DNA from 4 places in the Lonsdalea quercina genome. Region 2 is predicted to be linked to each of the others. Evidence: predicted binding sites of a transcription regulator. Region 2 holds the regulator's gene; each other region holds the start of a gene.

Region 1 (3,329 bases), on a different contig from region 2:
AGGCAGAGGGCATCGGCATCGTGTTTATCTCCCACCGCATTCACGAACTGAAAGCGATTTGCGACACGCTGACGGTTCTGCGCGACGGCGAATTCGTTAGCCGTACGCCGATGCAAGGGCTGAGCGGCGAACAGATCGTTGAAAATATGCTCGGCCATCAGTTAACCGACATCTTCCCGCCTCGCTCACCACTGACGCATGACGAGACGCTGTTGCGCGTTGAAGGCCTGCATGACGACATGTTGCTGCAGGATATCTCTTTGACGCTGCGCAAAGGCGAAATTCTGGGCATTGCCGGTCTGGCGGGCGCCGGAAAGACTGAGCTGTGCAAGGCGCTGTTTGGGGCGAGCCGCTGTCGCATTAACGCGGGAGAATATCGGGGAAAGCCCTGGAAGCCCCGTACGCCTGCCCACGCGGTCTCTGCCGGGATCGCACTGGTGCCGGAAGAGCGCCGCAAGGAAGGCATTTTCATTGATGACACCGTGTCCATGAACCTGAGTATCGCCGCCAGCGACAGCTTTTCCCGTTGGGGCGTGTTCAGTGGACGTCAGGCCGCCGCCTGGGCGAAAACATTGATCCGGCAGCTCGACATTCGTACCCGAGGGCCGCAGCAGACCATTCGTCGATTATCCGGGGGCAACCAGCAAAAGGTCGCCATCGGTAAATGGATGCGCAGTGATATGCAGGTGCTGATTTTCGACGAACCGACCAAAGGCGTGGACATCAAAGCCAAGCAGGATTTGTTTAGTTTGATAGGTGAGCTGTCGCGTCAGGGGAAAGGCATCATTTACGCCTCGGGCGAATTTTCCGAACTGGTGGGGCTGTGCGATCGCATCTGCGTGCTGTGGGACGGCCGTATCGTAGCGGAACTGGACGCCGCGACGACGGACGAAGAAACGCTTTTATTGTATTCAACCGGAGGAACTCCTGCGTGAGTCAGCCACATTCATCTAACGGGGATTTCCCTGCCTTTAATCGTCTGTTCGATTTCCTGTACAAATGGGGCATGCTGCTGACCGTTGTCGCGCTGGTGGTGCTGTTTGGACTGGCATCAGATAATTTCCTCGACCCGTACAACATCATCAACATCCTACGCTCCATCGCCATTGTGACGGTGATCGCGATCGGCGTGTCGCTGTCACTGTCTGTCGGCGGCTTCGACCTGTCTGTGGGGTCAACGGCCTCGCTGGCTAACGCGCTGGTGGTTTCGCTGTTCGTCTGGTACGGCTTCGGCACGACGGGCGCGATTTTGCTGACGCTGGCGCTGTGCATGCTGGTGGGATTATTCAACGCCTTCCTGATCGTCATTCTGCGCATTCCGGACATGCTGGCGACCCTGGCGAGTCTGTTTGTAATTCAAGGCGTCGCGATGACCTATAGCTACGGCGGCTCCATCACCCAAAACATGGTTTTACCCAGCGGAGAAATGGCGGAAGGTCTGATCCCGGCGTTTTTCTCCACCCTCGGGCAGGTGCCCACCATCGTCGTGATCATGCTGGTGGTCACCGTCGTCGTACAACTGTACCTCTCACTGACCCAACACGGGCGTCGGATGTATGCCATCGGCGGTAATCCCGAAGCCGCGCGTCTCGCGGGTATTCGCACCGCGCGTTACCGGGTGTTGGCCTACGTATTCTCCTCACTGTTGGCCGCGCTGGGCGGTATCTTGCTGGCATCGCGCATCGGTTCTTCTCAGGTCAATGCCGGCGGCGGCTACCTGATGGATGCCGTGGCGGCCGCCTATATCGGTTTCTCGCTCGCCGGTTCCGGCAAACCGAACGCACTAGGCACGCTGGTCGGGGCCGTGCTGCTGGGCGTGTTGCAGAATGGTCTGGTCATGCTGTCCGTGCCCTATTACGCGATGGACATCATCAAAGGGCTGGTGCTCGCCGCCGCACTGGCGATGACCTACTTCCAAAAGCGGTAAGCGCCGTTCCGGCGTATCAAAAGCCTTTTCAGATTGATACGCCGGTAACCACGCCTGTTATTGCACAAACCGGTTAAATTCTCGTTATAAAGCACACATTTCGCTTAAAAAAATTCATACAAAATTGTGAACTACATCGTATTCTTTTACCTCTTTGTCTAAAATAAGCGCGTCCGCCCTTATTAATCTCGAGAAACATTTATGGAATCCGCCGCTCCATCACGCTCCACAGCCTGGATGCGTGTCATTACGCTATCTGTTGCAGCATTTATTTTTAATACCACAGAATTTATCCCAGTCGGACTTCTCAGCGGCATAGCGCAGAGTTTTGCCATGAAGACAGAAGAAGTCGGGCTGATGATTACCATCTACGCCTGGATTGTCACCCTGGCGTCCTTGATCTGCATGCTGCTAACCAGCGGCATCGAGCGACGCAAACTGCTGATCGGCGTGTTTTGTCTGTTTATCGCCAGCCATGTGCTATCGGCGATGGCCTGGAACTTCACCGTGCTGGTGATTTCCCGCGCCGGAGTGGCGCTGGCGCACTCAGTGTTCTGGTCGATTACCGCCTCGCTGGCGATCCGCATGGCGCCGCCGGGAAAACGTGCGGCCGCATTGAGTATGCTCGCCACGGGTACGGCGCTGGCGATGGTGCTGGGCCTGCCGATGGGTCGTGTTGTCGGCCAGCTGCTGGGCTGGCGCGTGACCTTCATGGTGATTGCTGTCGGCGCCACGATTTCGCTGATCCTGCTGGCGCGACTGTTGCCGCGTCTGCCAAGCGAACACTCTGGCTCGCTGGCCAGCGTTCCCATGCTGTTCAAGCGTCCGGAGCTGGTGACGGTGTATGTGCTGATCGTCATTCTGGTCACCGCGCACTTCACGGCTTACAGCTATATTGAACCGTTTATCCAGAATGTGGCCGGTCAGTCGGAAAACTTCACCACGCTGATCCTGCTGCTATTCGGGGCTGCGGGCATTCTCGGCAGCGTGCTGTATAGCCGCTACAGCGACAAACATCCGACCGGTTTTCTGCTCAGCGCGATTGGACTGCTGGTGCTTTCGCTGTTGCTGCTGCTGCCTGCCGCCGGCTACGAATCCGGCATGATTATTTTGTGTATGGTATGGGGCATGGCGGTCATGGGGATTGGTCTGGCGATGCAGACCAACGTTCTGAGCCTTGCTCCCGATGCCAGCGACGTGGCAATGTCCATCTTCTCGGGCCTGTATAACCTGGGCATCGGCGCCGGCGCCCTGCTCGGCAGTAAAGTCAGTCTCTATTTGGGCATGAGTACGATCGGGTATGTGGCGGCGCCGCTGGCGTTACTGCCGCTGGCGTGGATTCTGTACTCGTACTATCGCCGCACCCGTCCGGAAAGGCATCCCGCCGTCTGACGGCTCACGA
Region 2 (3,329 bases):
ATTGCGGAGTTGCAGCCCTATGTCGCATCAACACCCTATTATCGCCGTGACCGGTTCCAGCGGCGCCGGCACGACCACCACCAGTCTGGCATTTCGAAAAATTTTTCAGCAGTTGAAAATCCGCGCCGCAGAACTGGAAGGCGACAGCTTCCACCGCTATACCCGTCCGGAAATGGACATGGCTATTCGCAAAGCGCGCGATCTGGGCCGCCACATCAGTTACTTCGGCCCGGAAGCCAACGATTTTCCTTTGCTGGAACAGACGTTTGCCGACTACGGCAGCCAGGGGACCGGACAAACCCGCAAGTATTTGCATACCTACGATGAAGCGATCCCCTACAACCAGGTGCCCGGCACATTTACGCCCTGGGAGGCCATGCCCGATCCCACGGATGTGTTGTTCTATGAGGGCTTGCACGGCGGCGTCGTCACCGAGCAGCACAACGTGGCTCGCCACGTCGATCTGCTGGTTGGCGTAGTGCCTATCGTGAATCTTGAGTGGATCCAGAAGCTGTATCGCGACGTCAACGAACGCGGGCACTCGCGTGAAGCGGTCATGGACTCCGTCGTCCGCTCAATGGAAGACTACATCACCTACATCACGCCGCAGTTTTCACGCACGCATATCAACTTCCAGCGGGTGCCGACCGTCGATACGTCCAACCCCTTCGCGGCGAAAGCAATTCCGTCGTTGGATGAGAGTCTGGTGGTCATACATTTCCAGCGCCTGGAGAATATCGACTTCCCCTATCTGCTGGCCATGCTGCAGGGGTCGTATATTTCCCATATCAATACGCTGGTGGTGCCCGGCGGTAAAATGGGGCTGGCGATGGAACTGATTATGATGCCGCTGGTGCAGCAGCTACTGGAAGGCAAGACGATCACGTAAGAGCGTAACAATACGGCCTGAACGGCCGTATCTGTATCAATCGAGGGTAATCACTTCGTGACTGTGCGTGATAGTCACCGACGCGCCCAGCATCAACGCCACCGAGCAGTACTTGTCTGCCGACAAGGATACCGCGCGCGACACGGCTTGTTCGGTCAGCCCTTTGCCGGTCACGATGAAATGCAGGTTGATGGCCGTGAACAGCCGGGGCGCTTCCTGCCTGCGCTCGGAGGTGAGACGCACCTCGCAGTCCGTCACATCGTGACGTCCTTTTTGCAGAATAGACACGACATCGATAGCGCTGCATCCTCCCGCCGACATCAACAGTACTTCCATCGGGCTTGGTGCTTTGTCGCCCGCATTGCCGTCCATAACAATCTGGTGGCCGGAGGCGGATTCGCCGATAAATGTTAACCCTTCAACCCATTTCACCCGCGCTTGCATAGCCTTACACTCCCACTCAACTTTTTTTGAAATTTTATCGCGCTTATGTAGAAAATGCCTGAGTATCAAGGCGTAATCATGCTGAAGCGAGACAACACAAGACAGTACTCTCAACCTGTGTTACAAACAGAGGCAGCATCCGGTGCGTTCTGCGCAATGTTGAAAACAGCAGTTTGCAGAGTCACCTGACAAAGAGGTTTCAGTCAATTCCCTGACAGATTTCGCCCATCGAAATTTGAATTATAACTAGAGTTATCATGCCTTACAGGGAACTCTGGGCCCTGTGATTTACGTAGTGAATTACAACAGAGGATAACAGCGAATGGTTCTCGGCAAACCGCAAACAGACCCGACTCTTGAATGGTTCCTTTCTCATTGCCATATTCACAAGTACCCCTCAAAGAGTACGCTGATTCACCAGGGTGAAAAAGCAGAAACGCTTTACTACATTGTAAAGGGTTCCGTTGCCGTATTGATAAAAGACGAAGAAGGGAAAGAGATGATCCTTTCTTATCTGAATCAAGGGGATTTCATTGGTGAGCTAGGCTTGTTCGAAGAAGATCAGGAACGTAGCGCCTGGGTGCGAGCCAAGAGCGCCTGCGAAGTGGCAGAGATTTCCTATAAAAAATTCCGCCAGCTGATTCAGGTCAACCCCGATATTCTGATGCGCCTGTCATCCCAGATTGCGCGAAGACTTCAGGTCACCTCCCAGAAAGTGGGCAATCTTGCATTTCTTGACGTCACTGGCCGCATCGCACAGACCCTGCTAAACCTTGCCAAACAGCCTGATGCCATGACGCATCCAGACGGCATGCAGATTAAAATCACTCGACAGGAAATCGGCCAGATTGTGGGCTGCTCTCGCGAAACCGTCGGCCGAATACTAAAGATGCTGGAAGATCAGGAGCTGATTTCAGCACACGGTAAAACCATCGTGGTCTTCGGCACTCGTTAGCCTCAACACTAGACTTATGAACAGCGCGCAACGCGCTGTTCACGCTCCGCTTAGAGATTCGATTCGCCCTTAACCACCCGAGCGACCGCTCTCGCAAACAGCGCCATACCCTCATCAATATCGTCCAGTTCAATCACCAGCGACGGCACAAAGCGGATAACGTCAGGACCCGCGACCAGAATCATCACACCCAACTCGGCGGCAGCCGTCAGAAAATCGCGCGCCCGGCCATGCCATTGAGGTTTCAGCTGTGCGCCAAGTAACAGGCCCATGCCGCGCACACCGTCGAATATATCGAATTGTTGATTGATGGCGTCCAGCGCGGAAATAAAGCGATCGTGTCTGGCGGAAACGCCCGATAGCACTATTGGTGTATTAATGACGTCCAATGCCGCTTCCGCCACCGCACAGGCCAGGGGATTGCCGCCATAGGTGGTGCCATGAGTGCCGACCTTCATGACAGAGGCGACGTCCTCGGTGGTCAGCATCGCGCTGATGGGGAATCCGCCGCCCAACGCCTTGGCGGTCGTCAGAATATCAGGCGTCACGCCATAGTGCATATAGGTAAACAGCTCGCCGGTACGCCCCATGCCGCACTGCACCTCATCAAACACCAGCAGCGCCTGATGTTGATCACATAGTTTTCGCACGCCTTCCATAAATGCCTGCGTGGCCGGCAGCACGCCGCCTTCGCCCTGCACCGGCTCCAGTACCACGGCGCACGTATGATCGTCGATCACCGCCTTCACCGCATCCAGATCGTTAAACGGCACATGAATGATATCGGCGGGCTTCGGCCCGAATCCGTCTGCGTACTTCGGCTGCCCGCCGACCGAGACGGTAAAGAGCGTGCGGCCATGAAATGCCTGATGGAAAGCGATAATCTTGGTTTTATACGGACTGAATCGTTCGATGGCGTAGTGACGCGCCAGTTTGAAGGCCGCCTCGTTGGCTTCCGCGCCCGAATTGGCGAAAAACACGCGTTCAGCGAACGTCGCTGCAATCAGCTTGCTCGCCAGTCGCAGCGCGGGTTCGTTGGTG
Region 3 (3,329 bases), on a different contig from region 2:
CATTACCCGCGAAATCATGCAGGTGGCGCTGAACCAGGCTAAAGGTGCGCGTTTGCACATCCTGGGCGTGATGGAAGAAGCGATCAGTACGCCGCGTGGCGATATCTCTGAATTCGCACCGCGTATCCATACCATCAAAATCAGCACTGATAAGATCAAAGATGTGATTGGTAAAGGCGGCTCAGTCATCCGTGCTCTGACCGAAGAAACCGGCACGACGATCGAAATCGAAGATGATGGTACGGTGAAGATTGCTTCTACCGACGGTGAAAAAGCTAAACACGCGATTCGCCGTATCGAAGAGATCACGGCTGAAATCGAAGTCGGCCGCATCTATCAGGGTAAGGTAACCCGCATCGTTGACTTCGGCGCGTTTGTAGCCATCGGCGGCGGTAAAGAAGGTCTGGTTCACATCTCTCAGATCGCCGACAAGCGTGTTGAGAAAGTAACTGATTATCTGGAGATGGGTCAGGAAGTTCCCGTTAAGGTATTGGAAGTCGACCGTCAGGGTCGTGTCCGCCTGAGCATGAAGGAAGCGACTCCTCAGTCTCAGGAACCTGCGGTAGCCCCCGACGTAGAATAACGGATAATCATTTAGCAGCTCCTTACCGAGTTAGGGAGCTGCGTGTATGATGGGGATCGGATATCCTTATAGATACCGTCGCGGGACAGGATGTTCATCCTTTGTTTGTCTTCTTCGGGAGTGGGTAATGAAGCCTTTCTTGCGCTGGTGTTATGTCGCGGCAGCACTCATGCTTGCAGGATGCAGTAGCATGGATTGGCGCAAAAATACCGTTTTGGCGGTCCCGTTGCAGCCCACGCTGCAGCAGGAAGTCATTCTGGCTCGTATGGAGCAAATCCTGGCCAGTCGAGCGCTTACTCCTGATGAACGAGCACAGCTGTTATATGAGCGCGGAGTGCTGTATGATAGCTTAGGGTTACGGGCATTGGCGCGGAATGATTTTTCACAAGCGCTTTCTATCCGTCCCGACATCCCAGAGGTCTTCAATTATCTGGGGATTTACTTAACGCAGGCAGGCAATTTTGATGCTGCCTATGAAGCGTTTGATTCTGTACTAGAGCTTGATCCAACTTATAATTATGTGCGTCTCAATAGGGGGATCGCCTTGTACTACGGCGGTCGGTACCAATTGGCGCAGGATGATCTGCTAGCGTTTTATCGAGACGATCCCAATGATCCTTTCCGTTCCCTGTGGCTGTATCTGGTCGAGAGAGAAATCGATCCTGATAAGGCCATAAGCGCATTAAGAACGCGCTACGAGGGAGCAAAGAAAGGTGTGTGGGGATGGACTATTGTCGAATTCTACCTGGGCGATATCAGTGAAAAGACACTGATGCAGCGCTTGCAGGAAGAAGCAAAGGATAACACTTCGCTCGCTGAGCATCTCAGTGAAACTGACTTCTATTTAGGTAAGCACTACCTAAGTCTGGGGGACAAGGACACCGCTTCGGCGCTGTTCAAGCTGACGGTGGCTAACAATGTTCATAACTTTGTTGAGCACCGCTATGCATTGTTGGAATTGGCGCAGTTAGGCCAAGAGCAAGACGACCTATCAGGATCGGACCAGCAATAGCTGACGAACAATACTCAGCCTGGAATCAAAATGATTTCTATCGCCTTTACTGGTGAGGGCTTTTTTGTTCGCTTTTTAATCCAATTTGAGCCGGTTCACACTTTTCAATGAAAATGACTGAAAATTTTCTCGACGAGTTATGTAGACTGGCCGCCATCTACGAGGCACGTGTACATGACTAAGCTTGAAACCTCTTTTGCCGATTTGGGGCTGTCTGCTCCGATTATTAATGCCCTGACCGATCTGGGCTACGAAAAGCCTTCGCCGATCCAGGCGGAATGTATTCCTCACCTGCTGAATGGCCGTGATGTGCTGGGTATGGCACAGACAGGCAGCGGTAAAACCGCCGCATTTGCGGTGCCGTTACTGAATAACCTGAAACCTGAATTGAAAGCACCGCAGATTCTGGTGCTGGCGCCGACCCGTGAGCTGGCGGTTCAGGTATCTGAAGCTTGTAATGATTTCGCTAAACACATGCATGGCGTCAACGTGGTTGCCCTGTACGGCGGCCAGCGTTATGACGTACAGCTGCGCGCTTTGCGTCAGGGACCCCAGATCGTGGTCGGTACACCGGGCCGTCTGCTTGACCACCTGAAACGTGGCACGCTGGACCTGTCCAATCTGAGCGGTTTGGTTCTGGATGAAGCCGATGAAATGCTGCGTATGGGCTTCATCGAAGACGTAGAAAACATCATGGCGCAGATCCCGGCTGAACATCAGACCGCGCTGTTCTCCGCGACGATGCCGGAAGCGATTCGTCGTATTACTCGTCGTTTCATGAAAGATCCACAGGAAGTCCGTATTCAGTCAAGTCTGACGACGCGTCCGGATATCAGCCAGAGCTACTGGATGGTGCACGGCGTTCGTAAAAACGAAGCGCTGATCCGTTTCCTTGAAGCGGAAGATTTCGATGCGGCGATTATTTTCGTACGTACTAAAAACGCGACGCTGGAAGTAGCTGAAGCGCTGGAGCGCAGTGGTTACAACAGCGCAGCGCTTAACGGCGACATGAACCAGGCTCTGCGTGAACAAACGCTGGAGCGTCTGAAGAACGGTCGTTTGGATATCCTGATTGCAACTGACGTTGCTGCACGTGGTCTGGATGTTGACCGCATCAGCCTGGTCGTCAACTACGATATCCCGATGGATGCGGAATCTTATGTTCACCGTATCGGCCGTACCGGTCGTGCGGGACGCGCCGGTCGTGCGATCCTGTTCGTTGATAACCGCGAACGTCGCCTGCTGCGTAACGTCGAACGCACTATGAAGCTGACTATTCCTGAAGTGGAACTACCGAACGCGGAACTGCTGGGCGAACGCCGTCTGGCCAAGTTTGCCGCCAAGGTTCAGGTCCAGTTGGAAAGCAGCGATCTGGATATGTACCGCGCGCTGCTGGCTAAACTACAGCCGCAGGAAGAGCTGGATATGGAAACGTTGGCTGCCGCACTGCTGAAGATGGCGCAGGGCGAACGTCCGCTGATTTTGCCGCCGGATCCGGTATTTGATCGCCGTCCGCGTCGTGAAATGCGCGATCGTGACGACCGCTTCGACCGTCGCCGTGAAGGGGGACGTGATGGTGAACGTCCGCAGCGCCGTGAACGTCGTGATGTTGGCGATATGGAACTGTATCGCATTGAAGTTGGCCGTGATGATGGCGTTGAAGTTCGTCACATCGTGGGCGCGATTGCGAATGAAGGCGACATCAGCAGCCGTTACATCGGTAACATCAAACTG
Region 4 (3,329 bases), on a different contig from region 2:
ACAATGATGAAGTCGCCGAGCACACAAACCTGGAGACGCACTTCATCGACTCCAGCGGTTTGATCTCCTGGGATCTCTTTAAAGACGAGTCCGATTACGCCTTTAGCGACTGGGATTTCAGCGGTACGACCGAGCAGGAATTGGCGACGCTGATGGACATCTTCCGGACGGAAGACGCAGAGGTGTATATCGCTGATTATGAGCATCTCTCCGTTTACGCCTGCCGTATTTTGGTACCCGGCATCTCAGATATTTATCCCGCCGAAGACCTCCTGCTGGCCAATAACAGCATGGGCGCGCATTTGCGCGAGACCTTACTGACTTTGCCTGACAGTCAATTAGAACAGGAAGAGTATCTGGGGCTGCTGCAACAACTCGACGACGAAGGGCTGGACGACTTCACCCGCGTACGCGAACTGTTAGGTATCGCGACCGGCAAAGATAACGGCTGGTTCACGCTGCGAATCGGAGAACTTAAATCCATGCTCGCGCTGGCGGGCGGCGATCTGGAACAGGCGCTAAACTGGGTCGAATGGTCACGGGATTTCAACCAGTCTGTCTTCAGCCAGGAACACAGCAACTATTATCGCTGCCTGCAAACCCTCTTGGAACTAGCGCTGGAACCGGAAAGAGAGGCGGCACAGTATTACGATGCGTTAGTTAAGATGTACGGCCAGAATACTGTTGAAGATGCCAGCGCGGCCATCGCGGGCGAATCCTGCTTCTATAAGCTTTTCTCTGTCGATGCCTCTCTGACCGCTTTGCCAGCTCATCAGTCTCTGCTGGCGGCCTATGAAAAGCTGCAACAGGCCAAACGTAAACACTGGCAGTCTTAACCGTCCTATCAGTACGGCAAGCTTATGCTTGCCGTGTCTCAACATGATCCCGTTTTTTATTAGTTGGGTATATATTTACACTCTGATGGATTCCCATTGCTGCAACAATGCTTTACACTCCCCGCGGCTGTTCACCCCGGTTTCCGTTTTTCATCAGTCAATATTATTTTTGATTGAGCTAGGGTTATTTTTTTCTAACACCTTAATTTAATTATGGATATTATTTTCGATGTTACTGGTTGGTTAAATTTCGACTGATGGCGATGAACTTAACCGCTATAATTACGATATAAGCGCGGTTTTTTAATAAAAAACACCTATTTCAATGTATCCGATTAAACGTTTTTTATATTTTTTAAAAAATATTTTTTCGTTAAAAATCATTCGGTTAACCTAAATTTCATCGCATAACAGACGGTCCAATACCCACCAAGTACCCGCCGTTATGATCCATATCAAATTTCGCATTAATATGCTTTGTTAATATCACTGCGCTGATAAACTTTAAGAGAGAGTTAGTGTGAAAGCTGACAACCCCTTTACTCTGCTACTACCGACAGCAATGGCAAAAGTTGCTGAAGATGCAGGTGTCTATAAAGCGACAAAAAAACCGCTTACTACATTTTCCCTCGCGATATGTGCGGGAGTTTTCATCTCCATCGCATTTGTTTTCTACATCACTGCCACGACCGGGTCAGCCACTATGCCTTTCGGCATGGCCAAGCTGATCGGCGGTATCTGCTTTTCTCTAGGGCTGATGCTAGTGGTGGTCTGCGGCGCAGATTTGTTTACGTCCACCGTGTTGATTCTTGTGGCTAAGGCCAGCGACCGCATTACTTGGCGTCAGTTAAGCTGTAACTGGGTGAACGTTTATTTTGGGAACCTGGTGGGAGCGCTGATCTTTGTTGCGCTGATTTGGTTCTCGGGCGAACACACGGTCGCTAACGGCGCATGGGGCTTGAATGTTCTGCAGACAGCGAATCACAAGCTGGAGCATACGTTCACTGAAGCGCTGAGCCTCGGCATTCTGGCAAATCTGATGGTCTGTCTGGCCGTCTGGATGAGTTACTCCGGCCGTACCCTGCTCGACAAATGTCTGGTCATGGTTTTGCCGGTAGCCATGTTCGTGGCCAGCGGCTTTGAGCATAGCATTGCAAACATGTTCATGATTCCCATGGGAATTGTGATTAAAAACTTCGCTTCGGAAGAGTTCTGGCATGCCATTGGGATGGCGCCGAGCCAATTCGAACACCTGACCATCCACAATTTTATTGTCGATAACCTGATCCCGGTCACTATCGGCAACATCATTGGGGGCGGGTTGTTGGTAGGCTTAACTTATTGGGTTATTTATTTGCGCGGTGGAGACAAGCACTAGGGTGTTATCGGCCGCAACATCGGGTTTTAAAAATCCATACAAAAGGTAGGTGTAAAATGACCGATCTGAATGAAAAATTAGCCAATGCATGGCATGGTTTTAGCAAAGGTGAATGGCAGAATGAAGTCAATGTTCGCGACTTCATCCAGAAAAACTACACGCCGTATGAAGGCGATGAGTCTTTCCTGGCGGGCGCTACTCCTGCGACCAGCGCGCTGTGGGATAAAGTCATGGAAGGCATCAAACAGGAAAACCGCACTCATGCGCCTGTTGATTTCGATACCGATCTTGCTGCCACTATCACCTCACATGACGCGGGCTACATCGATAGCAAGCTTGAAAAAGTGGTTGGTCTGCAGACTGATGCTCCGTTGAAACGCGCACTTATCCCCTTCGGCGGCATTAAGATGGTTGAAGGTTCTTGCAAGGCATACAACCGCGAGCTGGATCCGGAACTGAAAAAAATCTTCACCGAATACCGTAAAACGCACAACCAGGGCGTGTTTGACGTTTATACCCCGGACATCCTGCGTTGCCGTAAATCCGGTGTTCTGACCGGTCTGCCGGATGCGTATGGCCGTGGCCGTATCATCGGTGACTACCGTCGCGTTGCGCTGTACGGTATCGACTACCTGATGAAAGAGAAATTCGCACAGTTCAGCTCTCTGCAGAGCAAACTGGAAAACGGCGAAGATCTGGAATCAACTATCCGTCTGCGTGAAGAAATCGCTGAACAGCATCGCGCTCTGGGACAGATCAAAGAAATGGCAGCCAAATATGGTTGTGATATCTCTGCTCCGGCAACGACCGCTCAGGAAGCCGTACAGTGGACCTACTTCGGTTACCTGGCTGCCGTTAAGTCTCAGAACGGCGCCGCGATGTCCTTCGGTCGTGTTTCTACCTTCCTGGATATCTTCATCGAACGCGACCTCAAAGCGGGCAAAATCACCGAACAGGACGCTCAGGAACTGATCGACCATCTGGTCATGAAACTGCGTATGGTTCGCTTCCTGCGTACCCCTGAATACGATGAGCTGTTCTCCGGCGACCCGATTTGGGCAACGGAATCTCTGGCCGGTATGGGCCTGGATGGCCGTACGCTGGTCACCAAAACC

What was found. Region 2 encodes CRP, which controls carbon source genes, mostly activating them, when cyclic AMP is high. Its sites were predicted from a motif close to ATGTGANNNNNNTCACAT; they were not measured.
Region 1: a site for CRP is predicted at 2,052-2,069, ahead of BLU64_RS08795 (sugar transporter). Genes of this name have one in related genera too.
Region 3: a site for CRP is predicted at 1,679-1,696, ahead of yrbN (protein YrbN). Genes of this name have one in related genera too.
Region 4: a site for CRP is predicted at 1,280-1,297, ahead of focA (formate transporter FocA). Genes of this name have one in related genera too.

The regions. Positions count from the first base shown of each region.
Region 1 is NZ_FNQS01000005.1:126,835-130,163, forward strand. Features, by position in the region: gene BLU64_RS08785 (sugar ABC transporter ATP-binding protein) at 1-935, shown strand, start outside; gene BLU64_RS08790 (ABC transporter permease) at 1,007-1,927, shown strand; gene BLU64_RS08795 (sugar transporter) at 2,129-3,319, shown strand.
Region 2 is NZ_FNQS01000012.1:82,221-85,549, reverse strand. Features, by position in the region: gene BLU64_RS14910 (phosphoribulokinase) at 20-889, shown strand; gene BLU64_RS14905 (OsmC family protein) at 926-1,333, opposite strand; gene crp (cAMP-activated global transcriptional regulator CRP) at 1,656-2,288, shown strand; gene argD (bifunctional acetylornithine/succinyldiaminopimelate transaminase) at 2,339-3,329, opposite strand, start outside.
Region 3 is NZ_FNQS01000007.1:205,578-208,906, reverse strand. Features, by position in the region: gene pnp (polyribonucleotide nucleotidyltransferase) at 1-583, shown strand, start outside; gene nlpI (lipoprotein NlpI) at 711-1,595, shown strand; gene yrbN (protein YrbN) at 1,703-1,777, shown strand; gene BLU64_RS11500 (DEAD/DEAH family ATP-dependent RNA helicase) at 1,770-3,329, shown strand, end outside.
Region 4 is NZ_FNQS01000005.1:59,336-62,664, forward strand. Features, by position in the region: gene ycaO (30S ribosomal protein S12 methylthiotransferase accessory factor YcaO) at 1-836, shown strand, start outside; gene focA (formate transporter FocA) at 1,357-2,214, shown strand; gene pflB (formate C-acetyltransferase) at 2,271-3,329, shown strand, end outside.